4 regions of the Streptomyces sp. NPDC025651 genome follow, and region 3 is predicted to be linked to each of the others. Evidence: riboswitches for the same ligand, from Rfam matches in the RefSeq annotation. Region 3 holds a riboswitch; each other region holds the start of a gene.
What was found. A riboswitch is a leader RNA that binds a small molecule or an ion and turns the genes downstream of it on or off. The one in region 3 is predicted to bind cyclic di-AMP.
Positions count from the first base shown of each region.

Region 1 (4,187 bases), on a different contig from region 3:
CTCCGCCGCGTGGGCGTTCCCGGCCGGGGTGTGACAGATCGACACGGGCGCGCCGTCGTGCACGGCCATCGCCCACTCCCCCGCCGCTCCGCAGATCAGCTCCGCCCACTCGCCTGGCTGCCAGGTGCCGGGGCGGGTCAACTGCCGTGCGGCGTCCCGCCCCTGCTCGTCCGAGAGCAGGAGGGGCAGGGGCGCGGCGGGGTCCACGACGAGCGGGTCCGGGAAGGTGGAGCAGGGGCCGCCCTCGACCGAGGCGGGCTCACCGGCCGCCCTCAGGGCGGAGGCCAACCGCACGAGGACGGCCGGGGCCTCACCCGGCGCATACGGCTCCCCTGCGCCCCCGAAGCGTCGTCGCCACCCCCGAAGCCGTCGCCCCCCCGAAGCCGCCCCCACTGTCGCGGCGGTCATCCGGGAGAGCGACGCCCGCCCCCAGCGCCAGCACCCGCGCTCCCGGAGACCAGGGCAGGCCCGCGCGCACCGCGGGGTCGGTCACCGTCCGCACCTCTCCTGCCCCCACCGGCCCCAGTCCGTGGACGACGTCCACTTCGAGGGTGAGGAGCGCCCGTTCATCCCGTTCCGTCGCGTCTCGTCCCATGACCCGAAAAGGGGAACGCGGATCCCGTACGGCCCGACATCACTTTTCCCCACCCCCACGGAACGTACGTCCTGTACATTTTTTACAGAGACCGGACCGCTCCGCGACCGGAAGAAGAGAGGCGTGCCATGAACCGTCCGTCCGCCCGTTACGTCCTGCCCGAGTTCACCGAACGCACCAGCTCGGGGGACGCGGACCCTGGATCCGTACTCCAAGCTCCTCGAAGAGCGGATCGTCTTCCTCGGCACCCCCATCGACAACACCTCGGCGAACGACGTGATGGCCCAGTTCATGCACCTGGAATACCTCGCGCCGGACCGCGACATCTCCCTCTACATCAACTCCCCCGGCGGCTCGTTCACCGCGATGACCGCGATCTACGACACGATGCAGTTCGTCACCTGCGACGTGGAGACGACCTGCCTCGGTCAGGCCGCGTCCACCGCCGCCGTGCTGCTGGCCGCGGGCACCCCCGGCAAACGGTTCGCGCTGCCCGGCGCGCGCGTGCTGATCCATCAGCCCTCCGTCGCCGAGCCGTTCCAGGGTCAGGCCAGCGACCTCGCGATCCAGGCCGACGAGATGCTGCGCAGCCGACGGATGCTGGAGGAGATGCTCGTTCGGCACACGGGGCAGAGCCCCGAGCGGATCACCGCGGACATCGAGCGGGACAAGATCCTCGACGCCCGGGCGGCACTGGAGTACGGGCTCGTGGACCGGATCATCCCGAACCGCAAGACCTCGCTCGCCACGCGCGACCCGAGGTGAGCCCTCGATGCTGCCGCCCGAACTGCCGCCCCTGCCGGCGCTCACCCGCGCCGAGGCCGACCTGATCGACCGCTATCTCGAGGTCGTCGACCTGGTCGGCAGGATCAACCCGGCGCGCGCCGAGCACACCTACCGCGGCCTGCGTGCCGCCCAGGCCCTGGTCGGCAGGGCGACCGCCCTGCGGGACGCGCTCACGCTCATGCACCAGCGGGGCGAGAGCGAGGTGCACACCGCCACGCTCGCCGACGCCCTGCGCGTCCTCGACGGCGAACGGCGCTCCCTGCGGGTCACCGTGCCGCCCCCGCCCGGCAGTTGACCCCGCGCGGAGCGCCCCGCACCCTTCCGCGGAACGTCCCGGACCGCTTCGAAACGGACCAGACGGGCTACCTCGGACGACGTAGCGGGGCGCCCGCCGGCAGGCCCTGGAGAGTTGCGCCAGGTGTGTACAGCACGGACGGAATGGCACATTCCGATGCTGGTCGAGCCGTCGTCGGGCCATGCCTCCGCAACCCGGATTCGTCGGTGTCCACCCGAACGGGTCAGTCGTGAGGAGCCTCACAAAACACCGTTTCGGCTCGGTTTTTTCGCCCTTGTCGGGTCAAGATCCCTTCCGACGACAAGCCCCCGCCACAGCGGCGGGGCGGTCCGGGCGGACGCCGAGTCCTGCCGCCACCCGGATGACCGGTCGACATCGGTGCAACGGCAGGAGTGGAGGACCCAGGCATGACGGGCCCGTCCGGGAAGTCCGGACGACGCCCTTGGGGTGAAGCCGCAGAGCACGACGCGGCCGGGCATCTTCGCCTGCCCGAACCCGACAGGTCATCCTTCACAGGCGGCTGACGAAGGGTTGCGCATGACTGCGCTGAATCATGTTCCGTCGCTGCTCAGCAGGACCGGTGCCGCATCGGTCCTCACGCTCGCCGTCGTGGGCGGCACCGTCGTGGCCCCCGGGCTCGCGTCGGAGGCCGAGGCGGCCACACACGGGACGAAGGCGCTCAAGATCGCGGCGTCCAAGAAGGGCTCCCCGTACCGCTACGGGGCAGCGGGTCCCACCCGGTTCGACTGCTCGGGTCTGACGCTCTACTCCTTCAAGAAGACGGGCAAGAAGCTGCCGCGCACCGCCGCCGCGCAGTACAACAAGACCAAGCACATCTCGAAGTCCCAGCGCACCAAGGGCGACCTGGTGTTCTTCCACTCCGGCCGGAACGTCTACCACGTCGGGATCTACGCGGGTAACAACAAGATCTGGCACGCCCCGAAGACGGGGACCGTGGTGCGTCTGGAGAAGATCTGGTCCAACAGCGTCTGGTACGGCCGGGTCCGCTGACCCCGCCGCAGTCGGTCGGCGCGCTCCTCGCACCGTCAGGTGCCGGTGCCAGGAGCGCGCCGATCGCGGTTTCGGGGAACCGTTCCAGGCCCGGCCTCACACCATCAGGGGCTCGATGAGGAGCACCAGGCCCAGTGCGCCCAGTGCGGTGCCGGTGACGGCCTCGACGGCGCGGGCGGTGCGCGGCCTGCGCAGCCACCGGCCGAGCCGGTCCACGAGCAGCGCCACGACCGGGAACCACAGCAGGGCCAGCGCCACCACGATCGCCGCGAGCAGCAGAGTCCTGGGCATCGCGGGGCTGCCGTCCGGCACGAACTGGGGCAGCACGCTGAGGAAGGTGATCGACGCCTTGGGGTTCAGGGCGTTGGTCAGGAAGCCCTCGCGCAGACCGCCGCCCTGGGCCGCAGGTTCGCCCGCCGATCCGGTGCGCGGCCGCGCCGCCGACCGCAGCGCGCGGGAGGCGAGCACCAGTACGTAGAGGGCGCCGATCAGTTGCAGCGCCCTGAAGAGCGCGGGCACGGCGGCAAGGACCGCGGCGACGCCCGCGACCGCCAGCGCCGTGTGCACCAGGAGCCCGCCCGCGACACCGACCGCGCAGGCCACTCCGGCCCGCCGGGAGACCAGGGCGTTGCGTACGACGACGGTGAAGTCGGCGCCCGGCATGGCGACCATGCCCGCGGCGACGCCGGTGAAGGCGACCAGTTGTGCGTCCATGGGCCCAGCGTGCCCGGCCGAAGCCTTCAGCAGGTATGTGGAATATTCTGGGTCTGCCTTAAGCAGGCGTTCAGGGAGCTTCCATGTACGACCCCACGCGTCTCGCCGCGCTCGTCGCGGTCTCCGAGGCCGGTTCGATCACGCGGGCCGCCGAGCGCCTCGGCTACACCGTGCCCGCGCTCTCCCAGCAACTCGCCAAACTGGAGCGGGAAGCGGGCACCGCGCTTCTCGTACGTCACCACCGCGGGGCCCGGCTGACCGGCGCGGGTGAGCTCCTGGTGGGCCACGCCCGCCGGGTGCTCGACGAGATGGAGCGGGCACGGCACGAACTGGCGCGGCTCGCCGGGCTCTCGGGCGGGCGGCTGCGCGTGGCGACCTTCCCGACGGCGGGCATCCATCTGCTGCCGCCCGTCCTGAGCGCCTTCCGCAGGGCCCACCCCGATGTCGAGCTGACGGTGACGGGACACGAACCGCCCTTCGGTGTCGCGGCCGTGGCGGCGGGCGAGGTCGATCTGGCCCTCACGCACACCTATGAGCCGGCCGACCCGGTGCCGCTGCCCGCCGCCGTGTCGGCCGAGCCGGTCCTGGTCGAGGAGCTGGTCCTGGTGACCCAGCCCGGCCACGCGCTCAGCGGCGCGACCTCCCGGCTGCCGCTCGCCGACCTCGCCGGGCAGCCGCTCATCAGCATGGCTCCGGACCATCCGCCCCGGCAGGCCGTGGAGCGGGCCCTCGCGCGAGCCGGTGCCGCGCCCGCGGTCCTCGTCGACACGCCGGGGTACGCGCTGG
Region 1 covers NZ_JBVHLZ010000003.1:259,537-263,723, forward strand. The annotation lists gene ACZ4D5_RS13430 (GNAT family N-acetyltransferase) at 1-288, opposite strand, end outside; partial or broken gene ACZ4D5_RS13435 (ATP-dependent Clp protease proteolytic subunit) at 724-1,360, shown strand; gene ACZ4D5_RS13440 (hypothetical protein) at 1,368-1,676, shown strand; cyclic di-AMP (ydaO/yuaA leader) riboswitch at 2,034-2,210, shown strand; gene ACZ4D5_RS13445 (C40 family peptidase) at 2,214-2,687, shown strand; gene ACZ4D5_RS13450 (LysE family translocator) at 2,784-3,401, opposite strand; gene ACZ4D5_RS13455 (LysR family transcriptional regulator) at 3,485-4,187, shown strand, end outside.
Region 1: it holds a riboswitch for cyclic di-AMP, as region 3 does, so the genes downstream of both, ACZ4D5_RS13445 (C40 family peptidase) here and ACZ4D5_RS39460 (M23 family metallopeptidase) in region 3, are expected to answer to the same signal.

Region 2 (4,187 bases), on a different contig from region 3:
CTTGGGGCGGCGGCTCTCGTTCCGCTCGATGACCGCGTTCGCGGCGCTCAGGATCGTCTGCGTGGAGCGGTAGTTCTGCTCCAGGAGGATCGTCGTCGCGTCGGTGTAGTCCTCCTCGAACTGGAGGATGTTGCGGATGGTGGCGCCGCGGAAGGCGTAGATCGACTGGTCCGCGTCACCCACGACGCACAGCTCGGCCGGGTCGTCCCCCTCGCCTCCGGAGGGGCCGACCAGCTCGCGCACCAGGGCGTACTGGGCGTGGTTGGTGTCCTGGTACTCGTCGACCATGACGTGCCGGAAGCGGCGGCGGTAGTGCTCGGCGACGTCCGGGAAGGCGCGCAGGAGGTGGACCGTCGTCATGATCAGGTCGTCGAAGTCCAGGGCGTTCGCCTCGCGGAGGCGGGACTGGTACATCGCGTAGGCCTGGGCGAGGGTCTTCTCGAAGCCGTCGGCGGCCTGGCCCGCGAAGTCCTCCTCGTCGATCAGCTCGTTCTTCAGGTTCGAGATCTTGGCGCTGAAGGACTTCGGCGGGAACTTCTTCGGGTCGAGGTCCAGGTCGCGGCAGACCAGGGCCATCAGGCGCTTGGAGTCCGCGGCGTCGTAGATCGAGAAGGAGGAGGTGAAGCCCAGCTTCTTGTACTCGCGGCGCAGGATGCGGACGCAGGCGCTGTGGAAGGTCGAGACCCACATCGCGTTCGCCCGCGGGCCCACGAGCTGCTCGACGCGCTCCTTCATCTCGCCCGCGGCCTTGTTCGTGAAGGTGATCGCGAGGATCTGGCCGGGGTGCACACCACGCTCGGCGAGGAGGTGCGCGATGCGGTGGGTGAGCACGCGGGTCTTGCCGGAGCCCGCGCCGGCGACGATGAGCAGCGGGGAACCGGCGTGCACGACGGCCGCGCGCTGGTTCTCGTTCAGCCCGTCGAGGAGCGTGGCCGGGTCGATGACCGGGCGCGGGGCGCCGTCGCGGTAGTGCGTGTCCCGGGACAGGGGCGCGTCGAACTTCCCGTCGAACAAGTCGTCCGGAATGGGCTCCGGAGCGCTGTCCTCGGGCGGCGGCGGGGGCTCTTCGTCCGCGGCCCGTGAGGGCTGCAGGTCCGCCAGGAAGCTGTCATCAAAGAGGCTGCTCATCGCCTCCCGAGTCTAGGCGGCCCCACTGACAACCCGCCCCGGGTTCCGGCCACCTTCCCCTGGGAGCGACGCCCCGCCTACGCCCCGCCTACGCCCCGCCCCCGGACGGTCACACTCCGCATCCGTCCGGCGCGGCCGCGTCAAGGGCCTCGTAACGTCACGAAAATGTATCGGGCATATCGAACATCAACCTTCACACGGACCACACGAGTTGGCTAGCGTGCCCGGCGGGCCGCTCGTCCCCCACCGGCGAACCCCGCCGGGAACGGGTGGCCTCCGCCGAGTCCGACATGTTCGGAGCCGGGGACCCACCAAGACCTTGGGGTGAATCGGTCCCGTACGAAGCACGAAGTACGGGGCTGTAGGGCAACCTTCCGGACCACCCGCCCGAACCCGACAGCTAACCCGGTAGGCGGTCTACGGAAGGAGTCGCCTCCTTGGCGTCGCACCGCAAGCCGCGGACCCGGGCAGCCGGAATACGCACGACCCCCGCCATCGGTATCACGACGGCGGCCCTCACCTCCGTGGCCCTCCTGTCGCAGAGCGCGCAGGCCGCGCCCTCCGCACCGACGAAGCCCAGCCTCGAAGAGGTCCAGAAGAAGGTCGACGACCTCTACCACCAGGCGGGCGTGGCCACCCAGAAGTACAACTCGGCCAAGGAACGCACCGACAAGCAGCGCAAGAAGGTCGACCGCCTGCTCGACGACGTGGCCAAGCGCACCGACAAGCTGAACGAGGCGCGCCAGGAGCTCGGCTCCTTCGCCGCCGCGCAGTACCGCACCGGCGCCGTCTCCGACACGGCCACGATGATGCTCGCCGACGACCCGCAGGGCTACTTCGACCAGAACCACCTGTCGGACCGGCTCACCGAGCGCCAGAAGAAGGCCGTCGACGACTACCAGGCGCAGCAGGTGTCGGCGTCGAAGCAGCGTACGAAGGCGGCGAAGAGCCTCAAGACGCTGAGCGACTCGCGGGACGACCTCAGGACGAGCAAGCAGACCGTCCAGAAGAAGCTGGGCGAGGCCCGTGAGCTGCTTTCGGAGCTGACCGCCGAGGAGAAGGCCCGGCTCGCGGCGATCGAGCGGAAGAAGGAGCAGGAGGCCAAGCGCAAGGCCGAGGAGCTGGCCCGCAAGCAGGCCGCCGAGGCGGAGCGCAAGCGCAAGGCGGAGGAGGCGGCCCAGAAGGAGAAGGAGCAGGAGGACGGCCAGGACTCGGGCACCGGATCGGGTTCGGGTTCCGACACCGGCTCCGGATCGGGATCGGGATCGGGCTCCGGGAGCACGGACAGCAGTTACGCCGCCAAGGCCGCGAAGGTCATCGACTTCGCGGAGGCCCAGATCGGCAAGCCGTACGTCTGGGGCGCCACCGGGCCCGACTCCTACGACTGCTCCGGGCTCACCCAGGACGCGTGGAAGGCCGCCGGGATCTCGCTGCCGCGCACGACGTGGGACCAGGTGAAGGTCGGCACGACCGTGAAGACCGCCGATGCCCAGCCGGGCGACCTGGTGTTCTTCTACGACGACATCAGTCACGTGGGCATCTACATCGGCAACGGCAAGATGATCCACGCCCCGAAGCCGGGCGCGAACGTCCGCGTCGAGTCGATCTACTACATGCCGATCCACAGCGTGGTGCGTCCCGCGTAAGCACCCTCTACGCGCGTGTGGCCCGCATCCCCCGGAGGATGCGGGCCACACGCGCGTAGAGGCGGAGAACTCAGGTCCGCGGCGCACTCGGGTTCACGGAGAACTCAGGTCCACAGCACCGCGATGAAGATGTTCGCCGTGGTCAGCAGGCCGACCGCGCCGAACAGGCCCTTGTCGACCTTCTCCTCGTCGCGCTTCACATAGACCAGCGCGAGGATCACGATCAGCACGGCCATCTTGATGCCGATCTTGAGGTTGTTGACCGTGTTGCCGTCCGCCTGGTTGAGGCCCACCAGGGCCACACCGGTGACGAGCATGACCAACGCGCCGTGCAGCATCGCCGGGCCGAAGCGGGCCGCGCCCTGACCCATCTGCTTCATCTGGGTCAGGAAGCCGCCCAGGAGCGAGGCGATGCCGATGATGTGCAGGCCGACGAAGAGATGGATGAGTACGTCCATGAGGCCGGAGCCTAGCCGGGGCGCTCGGGGCCACGGCAGGGACCCCCGTACCACCACTCCGCGGGCAGGCGTGCCACAAACGCCCCATCGGTCACCGATGCGCAGGAAGAGGACATCACCTCATGATCGACACGGTCGGACACGGTCACTTTTCCGCCCACTTCTGCCAGTTGCGCACAATCCGTCACCAACCCGTGACGGTCAGGTTTAGCGTCCTCCAGCAGGTGACCGGCTCCCCACCGTCGTCCCGCCCAGGACGGCAGTCGGCCACCACCGCCGAGAAACCCGGCGGCGGCCCGCTCCCCCTGTGCGGGCCGCCGCCGGACACGTAAGGAGCCCGATTCGTGGCAGCGCACCGCAAGCCCAGACAGCGCTCGCTCAGCGGGAGCACCGCCCGCACCGCCGCCACCCTGGCCCTCGCGGGAGCCGCGTCGGCGACCGCCTTCGACGGCACGGGACACGCGGAACCGCGGCTCAGCCCCGCCGAGGTGAAGTCCAAGGTCGACGCGCTCTACCACGAGGCGGAGATAGCCACCGAGAAGTACAACGGCGCGGAGGAGAAGGCGGAGAAGGCCGAGAAGTCGCTCAGGAAACTGCGTGACGAGGCGGCCCGCAAGACGGAGAAGCTCAACTCCGCCCGCAACTGCCTGGGTTCGTACGCGGCGGCGCAGTACCGGGCGGGCGGCATCGACCCCTCCGTGCAACTCGCGCTCTCCTCCGACCCCGAGCAGTTCCTGGACCGCGCCGCGCTCGCCGACCGCGCCGGCAGCCGCCAGGCCGCGGCCGTCAGCGGCGTACGAAAGCAGCTCCGCTCGATCGACCAGCTGCACAGCGAGGCCGACGACCGCCTGGCCGCCCTCACGGCGCGCCAGGCGGAGCTGCGCAAGCACAAGAAGACGGTCACCGACAAGCTCGGCGAGGCGAAGCGGCTGCTGTCCCGGCTCACCGCCGACCA
Region 2 covers NZ_JBVHLZ010000004.1:354,501-358,687, reverse strand. The annotation lists gene ACZ4D5_RS18010 (ATP-dependent DNA helicase) at 1-1,128, opposite strand, end outside; cyclic di-AMP (ydaO/yuaA leader) riboswitch at 1,396-1,558, shown strand; gene ACZ4D5_RS18005 (C40 family peptidase) at 1,566-2,774, shown strand; gene ACZ4D5_RS18000 (hypothetical protein) at 2,879-3,232, opposite strand; gene ACZ4D5_RS17995 (C40 family peptidase) at 3,577-4,187, shown strand, end outside.
Region 2: it holds a riboswitch for cyclic di-AMP, as region 3 does, so the genes downstream of both, ACZ4D5_RS18005 (C40 family peptidase) here and ACZ4D5_RS39460 (M23 family metallopeptidase) in region 3, are expected to answer to the same signal.

Region 3 (4,187 bases):
CCGCACCGCCGTCGCCGCCGGGTTCGGCCTGCTGCGCCTCGCCGGAGCGCCCTCGCTCGGCTGGCTGGACGTGAAGACCTCCGGCGACGTCGAGGTGCCCGTCATCGAGGCCGCCGTCGACGAGGAACTCGCCCGCTTCGCCGCGGAGGGCCCCACTCCGGAGGAGATGGAGCGCGCCCAGGCACAGTTGGAGCGCGAGTGGCTCGACCGGCTCGGCACGGTCGCGGGCCGCGCCGACGAACTGTGCCGGTACGCCGTCCTGTTCGGTGACCCGCAGCTCGCCCTCACCGCCGTCCAGCGCGTCCTCGCCGTCACCGCGGAAGAGGTCCAGGAGGTCGCCAAGGCCCGGCTGCGCCCGGACAACCGCGCGGTGCTCGTGTACGAGCCCGTGTCCGCCGCCGACGAGACCGCCGACGAGAACACCGGTGACGCCGAGGAAGAGGAGGCGGCGAAGTGACCGAGGCCGCGACGATGCAGTTCCATCCCCAGCCACAGGCGGGCACGGCCAAGCCGTGGGCCTTCCCCGCGCCCGAGCGGGGCGCGCTCCCCAACGGCCTCACCGTGCTGCGCTGCCACCGCCCCGGCCAGCAGGTCGTCGCCGTGGAGATCCACCTCGAAGCGCCCCTGGACGCCGAACCCGAGGGCCTCGACGGCGTCGCCACGATCATGGCGAGGGCCTTCAACGAGGGCACGGACAAGCACTCCGCCGAGGAGTTCGCCGCCGAGCTCGACCGCTGCGGCGCGACGCTCGACGCGCACGCCGACCACCCCGGCGTCCGCGTCTCCCTCGAAGTGCCGGTCTCCCGCCTCCCGAAGGCGCTCGGCCTGCTCGCCGACGCCCTGCGCGCCCCCGCCTTCGCGGACAGCGAGATCGAGCGTCTCGTACGCAACCGCCTGGACGAGATCCCGCACGAGGCCGCCAACCCGGCGCGCCGCGCGGCCAAGGAGCTCTCCAGGCAGCTGTTCCCGGCCACCTCGCGCATGTCGCGCCCGCGCCAGGGCACCGAGGAGACGGTCGCCGCCATCGACTCGGCGGCGGTGCGGGCCTTCTACGAGAAGCACGTGCGTCCCGCCACGGCCACCCTCGTCGTGGTCGGCGACCTGGCGGGCACCGACCTGGACGCCGTCCTCGCGGACACCGTCGGCACCTGGACGGGCGGCACGGCCGAGCCGCTCCCGGTGCCGACGGTGACCGCCGACGACACCGGCCGCGTCGTCATCGTGGACCGCCCCGGCGCCGTCCAGACGCAGCTCCTGATCGGCCGCGTCGGCGCGGACCGGCACGACCGCGTCTGGCCCGCCCAGGTCCTCGGCACGTACTGCCTGGGCGGCACCCTCACCTCGCGCCTGGACCGTGTCCTGCGCGAGGAGAAGGGATACACCTACGGCGTACGGGCGTTCAGCCAGGTCCTGCGCTCCACTCCGGAGGGCACGGGCGCCGCGATGCTCGCCATCAGCGGCTCGGTCGACACCGCGTCCACGGGGCCCGCGCTCGACGACCTCTGGAAGGTCCTGCGCACCCTCGCCGCCGAGGGCCTCACGGACGCCGAGCGCGACGTGGCCGTGCAGAACCTGGTGGGCGTCGCCCCGCTCAAGTACGAGATGGCGGCCTCCGTGGCGGCCACCCTCGCCGATCAGGTCGAGCAGAACCTCCCGGACGACTTCCAGGCGCAGCTGTACCGGCAGTTGGCCGCCACCGGCACCGTGGAGGCCACCGCGGCAGTCGTGAGCGCCTTCCCGGAGGACCACCTGGTGACGATCCTCGTCGGGGACGCCGCGCAGATCGAGGAGCCCGTCAGGGCCCTCGGAATCGGCGACGTGAGTGTGGTCACGGGCTGAGTGACAGTCAGGACATATAGGGACCCCGGCGACCGTTTCGGCCGCCGGGGTCCCCATATGTCCGAATTCATATGGAGGTTGCCTGTCTGGCGTGTGGCGTGCGCTACAAAAGCCGAGTTCTGTTTGTCGATTGACAGATGTCCCGCTTAGCGTCGGTCCGGCTGTCCGTCACGCAGTACGCCGCATCCGCGGCACCGGACAGTCATCGCCGAGTCCCCGTACGGCGCGAGCCAGGGGAGCCGGGGACCCACATGTCCCCTGGGGTGAATCGGGCACCTTGCCGAGAGGCGAGGGACCCGTAGGAGACCTTCCTGCTCCGAACCCGTCAGCTAACCCGGTAGGCGAGAGGGAAGGAAAGGATCAGCCGCTTCATGGCGTTCACCCGTGCCACCGGGAAGCACCGTCGTCCGAGCCGCCTGACGCGCACGACCGCGAACGCCGCGGGCGTCGCCGCGCTCACCACCACCGGCGTCATCGGAGGCCTCGCGGGTCCGGCGTTCGCCGCGGCCGACGACGCGGCCATCGAGCACACCGGCCTCACTCAGGCGATCTCCGTGGGCGACTCGCTCGCCGCGAGCATCGACGCGCAGGCCGCCGCGCAGCAGCAGGCCGCCGACGACGCCGCTGCCGCCAAGAAGGCCGAAGAGGCCGCCAAGAAGAAGGCGGCCGAGGAGAAGCGCAAGGCCGAGGCCGAGGCGAAGGCGAAGGCCAAGAAGGAGCGCGAGGCCAAGGAGCGCGCCGCCCGCGAGGCCGAGCGCAAGCGCCTGAACACCTACGTCGCGCCGATCAGCGGCTCGTACGTCTCCACGGGCTACAAGACCGGCGGCGCCATGTGGTCCTCCGGCAGCCACACCGGCGTCGACTTCCACGCCGCGTCCGGCACCACGGTCCACGCGGTCGGCTCCGGCACCGTCGTCGAGGCCGGCTGGGGCGGTGCCTACGGCAACAACGTGGTCATCAAGATGAACGACGGCACGTACACCCAGTACGGCCACATGTCGTCCCTCAGCGTCACCGTCGGCCAGACGGTCACCCCGGGCCAGCAGATAGGCCTCTCGGGCTCCACCGGCAACTCCAGTGGCCCCCACCTCCACTTCGAGGCCCGCACCGGCGAGGACTACGGCTCGGACATCGACCCGGTCTCGTACCTGCGCTCGCACGGCGTCAACGTCTGACGACTCCCGTACGGCTCCCGTACGCCTCCGAAAGCCCCGGCTCTCCCCAGAGCCGGGGCTTTCGTGTCCCCGAGCACTGTTCCCGACCGGCCGTCCTTGGCCAAAAGATATCCATGGATTCCGGCCCGCCGTCGGAAATTCCGGCGCCCTGCAATAGAGTCACGGAACAAGCGAGAAAGAGCGTCGGTCGACCGCGTTTCGCGGGGATTAAGGCGGAGGTCCGGTCATGCGCATTCCCGCGCACTCGGTATGCACGGCCATCCGGGACGACATTGTCTCCGGCGTCCATGAAAGGGGCAGCCGGCTCACCGAGGAGCTCCTCGCGCGCCGCTACGGCGTCTCCCGCGTCCCCGTGCGCGAGGCCCTGCGCACCCTGGAAGCCGAGGGGTTCGTCGTCACGCGCAGGCACGCGGGCGCGTGCGTCGCCGAGCCCACGGAGCAGGAGGCCGCCGACCTCCTGGAGATACGGGCGCTGCTCGAACCGCTCGCCGCGGCCCGCGCCGCGCAGCGCCGCACCGACGCGCACCTCAAGGTCCTGCGCGGCCTCGTCAGGCTGGGCCGGGAGCGCTGCAGGAGCGGCCACGGCGAGGACCTGCGCGCACTGGGCGGCTGGTTCCACGACACGCTCGCCCAGGCGTCCGGCAGCCCCGGGCTCAGCGCGCTGCTCACCCAGCTCCGGCACAAGATCGCCTGGCTGTACGCCGTGCGGCAGCCGACGGCGCCGGCCGAGTCGTGGTCCGAGTACGCCGCGATCGTCGACGCGGTGGCCCGCGGGGACGCGGACCGGGCCAGGGCGCTCACCGCCGCGCACACCGAGCGGACGACGGCCGCGCACCGGTGGCGCCATACGCAGGTGCAGGCACGGGCGCAGGCGTATGCGCGGCCGGACGGCCTGGCGCGTGTGAGGGATTCGCAACACCCCGTAAACACGGCGGGCCTCCGGAATTAACGGAGGCGCCGTATACAAAGAGAGGTAATTCCGTACGCGCTTCTGCGGAGCGCGCCTTTTCGGTGCGCGTCTCTTTGGTGCGCGCGCATTTCTCTTTGCGCACATACGTCGATGGGGTCACCCGGAATTCCGGGTGACCCCATCGACGTATTGCTGAAGAACGTGTCCCAGAAGGAACGTGTCCTAGACCGTCTCCGGAAGCTCCTCGAGCCCCTCGGCGACCA
Region 3 covers NZ_JBVHLZ010000017.1:46,246-50,432, forward strand. The annotation lists gene ACZ4D5_RS39450 (M16 family metallopeptidase) at 1-457, shown strand, start outside; gene ACZ4D5_RS39455 (M16 family metallopeptidase) at 454-1,839, shown strand; cyclic di-AMP (ydaO/yuaA leader) riboswitch at 2,036-2,198, shown strand; gene ACZ4D5_RS39460 (M23 family metallopeptidase) at 2,211-3,014, shown strand; gene ACZ4D5_RS39465 (GntR family transcriptional regulator) at 3,241-3,963, shown strand; gene ACZ4D5_RS39470 (HPr family phosphocarrier protein) at 4,147-4,187, opposite strand, start outside.

Region 4 (4,187 bases), on a different contig from region 3:
GTGCGCTACACCTACGACGGCTGGACCGACGGTCAACTGCTGCGTTTCGAGCGGATGTTGCGCAACGCCTATCTGCCCCAGGTCAAGGACGGTTCCGCCGACTTCAACGGCAACTGGGACCTCGTGATGGCCGACGCCACCATGGCCATGGCCGTCTTCCTCGACGACCACGCCACCTTCGAGAAGGCCGTGCACCACTTCAGGACGCGCGTGCCCGCGTACTTCTACCTGGAGTCCGACGGGAAGCTGCCCGTCTCCCCGGAGGGCAGCGGCATCGACACCGCCGCCGAGCTGACGAGTTACTGGTTCGGGCAGGACACCTTCGCCGACGGGCTCTCCCAGGAGACCTGCCGCAACTTCAAGCACGCCGGTTACGCGCTCGCCGCCACCTCCCACATGGCGGAGACCGCCCACCACCAGGGCGTCGACCTGTACGGGGAGGTCCAGGAACGGCTGCGGGCCGCCTTCGAGTTCCACTCCGCGTACCAGCTGGGCGCCAAGGCCCCGGACTGGCTGTGCGGCGGCAAGGTGCAGCGCGACATGGGGCCCGACACGGAGGTCGGCCTCAACCATCTGCGGGGGCGGCTGGAGCTGGAGATGCCGCAGACCGAGAAGTACACGGAGCGGCGGCGGCCCGAGGGCACGGACGGCCTCTTCGTGGCCTGGGAGACCCTCACGCACGCGGGCAACGCGTAAGTGGTTCGACGCACCCCTCCGGATGGCGTACTGTTGTGTTCACCGACGCGGGGTGGAGCAGCTCGGTAGCTCGCTGGGCTCATAACCCAGAGGTCGCAGGTTCAAATCCTGTCCCCGCTACTGAAGGCCTGAGGCCGGGAAGCATCAGCTTCCCGGCCTCAGGTGTTTTCCCGGTCCCGTCGTCCGGTCGGTCCCGTAACCCGGACGGCCCACATCAGGTCGCACCCTTCCCCCGCTGCGGGAAGCCTGGATGGAGCGCGGTGATGGGCGCGGAGTCGGCGGGAGACAAGCGGTGGGGCAGCGAGGAGGATCCGGCGACAGCGGTGCCACCAGCCGGGAGGCCACCCACGAGTGGGCCTTCGTCAGATCCCTGCCCTTCCTGCTCCTCATCGTCGGCGTCGTCTTCGACGTGTTCACCCCGCCGGACTTCACCGCGGCGCCCCTGTTCACGGCCGCCCCGCTGATCGCCGCCCCCTTCTACTCGCTGGCCAACACCGTCCTGACCGGCGTCGCGGCCTCGGCCGCCGTCTTCTTCCTGCACTACGGCAGATCGGCCAACAGCCATGTCGAGGCCGTCACCGAGCTGATCACCGTGATGACCGTGGCCGCCCTCGCGATCGTCATCAACCGCGTCGTCCGCCGCGGCAACGCCAAGCTCGCCACCGCCCGTTCCATCGCCGAGGCCACCCAGCGCGCCGTGCTGCCCGAGCCGGATCCGCGCATCGGCGGGCTCGACATCGCGGCGCGGTACGAGGCCGCGCAGGCCGACGCGTTCATCGGGGGCGATCTGTACGCGGTGCAGGACACCCCGCACGGCGTACGGCTCATCGTCGGCGACGTACGGGGGAAAGGCATGGGCGCGGTCGCCGCGGTCGCCGTCGTCATCGGCGCCTTCCGCGAGGCCGCCGAGCAGGAGGCCACCCTGGAGGCGGTGGCGCAGCGTCTGGAGCGGGCCCTCGCGCGCGAGGGCACCCGGCGCGACGGGCTCGACGCCTTCGAGGGGTTCACCACCGCGGTCCTCGCCGAGATCCGGCACGGCGAGGGCGTCGTACGGCTGATCAACCGCGGGCACCCGGCGCCGCTGCTGCTGCGCGGCGACGGGCGTCTGTGCGTGCTCTCCGCGAGCGAGCCCGCCCTGCCGCTCGGCATGGGCGAGCTCGGCACCTGGCCGGACCGGGCGGACGAGACGGACTTCCCGCCCGGCGCGATGCTGCTCCTGTACACGGACGGCCTGTCGGAAGCGCGCGACGTGGCGGGGGAGTTCTACGATCCGGCGGCCCGGCTCGGCGGGCGGATCTTCCCGGGGCGCGGAGGGCCGCACGCGCTGCTCGCCGCGCTCACGGAGGAGGTGCGGCGGCACACCGGGGGCGCCGCGACGGACGACATGGCGCTTCTCGCGGTGCGGCGGCCGACCGCCGACGATTCCGAGGGGACGCCCGCCCCCGAGCCCCCGGTGACACCGCGTGACTGAAGAGCACCCCTCCGCATAACAACTGACGTACTGTCAAGAGAATGTGAAGCTCCGGTGTGCGTGCGGGTGGGGTCAACTCGCCCCGTTCCGAACCCTCGTGTCCCGGTAAGTACGGCCGAAGAGCGTTAACGATCAACCGGAACGGCTTGGAATACCGACCTGCCGTCTATTAACGTTCGATAACGCAGCGCGGTCGTCCCAGCCGTCACTCGAGGCGGCTCCGTGCGCACGCGCCTAATCCCGCAAGGGAGCCGGGGAACCACCAACTTGGGGTGAATCGGGCATCTGTGCATCCGTGCCAGATGTTCGTAGGAGACCTTCCTGCTCCGAACCCGTCAGCTAACCCGGTAGGCGAGAAGGAAGGAAAGGAGTGCGCCCCAGTGGCGTCCAACCGGCCTGCCCCCCGAGCCGTGTACGTGCCGAATGACGACGACTTCGGTTCGTACGACGAGGCACCCTTCGAGGAGTGGAACCCCACCGAGGAGTCCATCCGTCCCGTCCGCGGCAGGCACCGTGTGCACAAGAAGAGCGGCGGCGGACTCGCCCGCAGCTCCACCGTCCTCGGCGTGGGCGTCATCGCCGCCGTCGGCGCGGGCGGCATCGCCACCGCGCAGGGCGGCAAGCCGCCGGTCTCCATATCGATGCCCGACCTGGGCACCGTCACCGACTCGCTGCCCGAGGCCAAGTCCCTTCCGGGCGTGGGCTCTTTGATATCCGACGACGACGCGTCGGACACCACGACCACCGCGGCCGCCGCTGCCCCCCTCACCGCCGCCGGCGTCAGCACCACCGACGCCGAACAGGGCACCACCGACGCGGGCGAGGCACTGCGCGCCCGCATCATGCAGCAGGCCGAGAACCAGCAGAACCAGGCGGACGCCGCCGTGCAGACCGCGGCCGAGGACGCCGCCGTCAAGAAGGCCGCCGAAGAGGCCGCCGCACAGCAGAAGGCCGCGGAGAAGGAGGCGGAGGCCAAGGCCGCCGCCAAGAAGAAGAAGGAAGAGGAGGCCAGGAAGGCCAAGGCCGAGGCCGAGCGCCTGGCCAAGCTCGCCAAGAGCTACGCCATCCCCACCTCCTCGTACACCCTCACCTCGCACTTCGGCGACGCCGGATCCATGTGGTCCTCCGGCCACCACACCGGCCTGGACTTCGCCGCGCCCACCGGCACCCCGCTCAAGGCCGTGCACACCGGCACCGTCAAGGAGGCGGGCTGGGCCGGGGCCTACGGCTACCGCACCGTCCTGGAGCTCGAGGACGGCACGGAGATCTGGTACTGCCACCAGTCCTCGCTGAACGTCAGCGCCGGCCAGAAGGTCACCACGGGCGAGGTCATCGGACGCGTCGGCGCGACCGGCAACGTCACCGGGCCGCACCTCCACCTGGAGGTCCACACGCCCGACGGCACCGGCATCGACCCCCTCGGCTGGCTGCAGAGCAAGGGCCTCAACCCCTGACGCACCCCAGGAACTCCGGCGGTCCTGGCGGCGACCCCCCGACGCCAGGGCTGCCGGTCCGGCGTGTCCGCAGGACGGGGCTGCGTGCCCAGGCCGCCGCCTTTACGGAATGCCGCTTCCGGTAAGCGTGTTGAGGAACGTATGACGTCTCTTCGCACACTTGGCTCATCCGACCTCGAGGTCTTCCCCCTCTCCCTCGGCGGCAACGTCTTCGGCTGGACCGCCGACCGCGCGGCGTCCTTCGCCGTGCTCGACGCCTACACCGCGGCGGGCGGCAACTTCATCGACACCGCCGACGCCTACTCGTTCTGGGTGGAGGGCAACAAGGGCGGCGAGTCCGAGACCCTCATCGGCGAGTGGCTGGCCGAGCGCGGCAACCGCTCCGACGTCGTCGTCGCGACGAAGGTCGGCGCCCTCCCCGAGTACAAGGGCCTCTCCGTGAGCACCATCAAGGGCGCCGCGGACGCGTCCCTGCGGCGCCTCGGCACCGACTACATCGACCTCTACTACACGCACTACGACGACCCGTCGGTGCCTGTCGAGGAGATCATCGGGGCGCTCGACGA
Region 4 covers NZ_JBVHLZ010000002.1:921,006-925,192, forward strand. The annotation lists gene ACZ4D5_RS12240 (alginate lyase family protein) at 1-696, shown strand, start outside; tRNA gene ACZ4D5_RS12245 (tRNA-Met) at 743-816, shown strand; gene ACZ4D5_RS12250 (PP2C family protein-serine/threonine phosphatase) at 947-2,167, shown strand; cyclic di-AMP (ydaO/yuaA leader) riboswitch at 2,389-2,536, shown strand; gene ACZ4D5_RS12255 (M23 family metallopeptidase) at 2,548-3,621, shown strand; gene ACZ4D5_RS12260 (aldo/keto reductase) at 3,763-4,187, shown strand, end outside.
Region 4: it holds a riboswitch for cyclic di-AMP, as region 3 does, so the genes downstream of both, ACZ4D5_RS12255 (M23 family metallopeptidase) here and ACZ4D5_RS39460 (M23 family metallopeptidase) in region 3, are expected to answer to the same signal.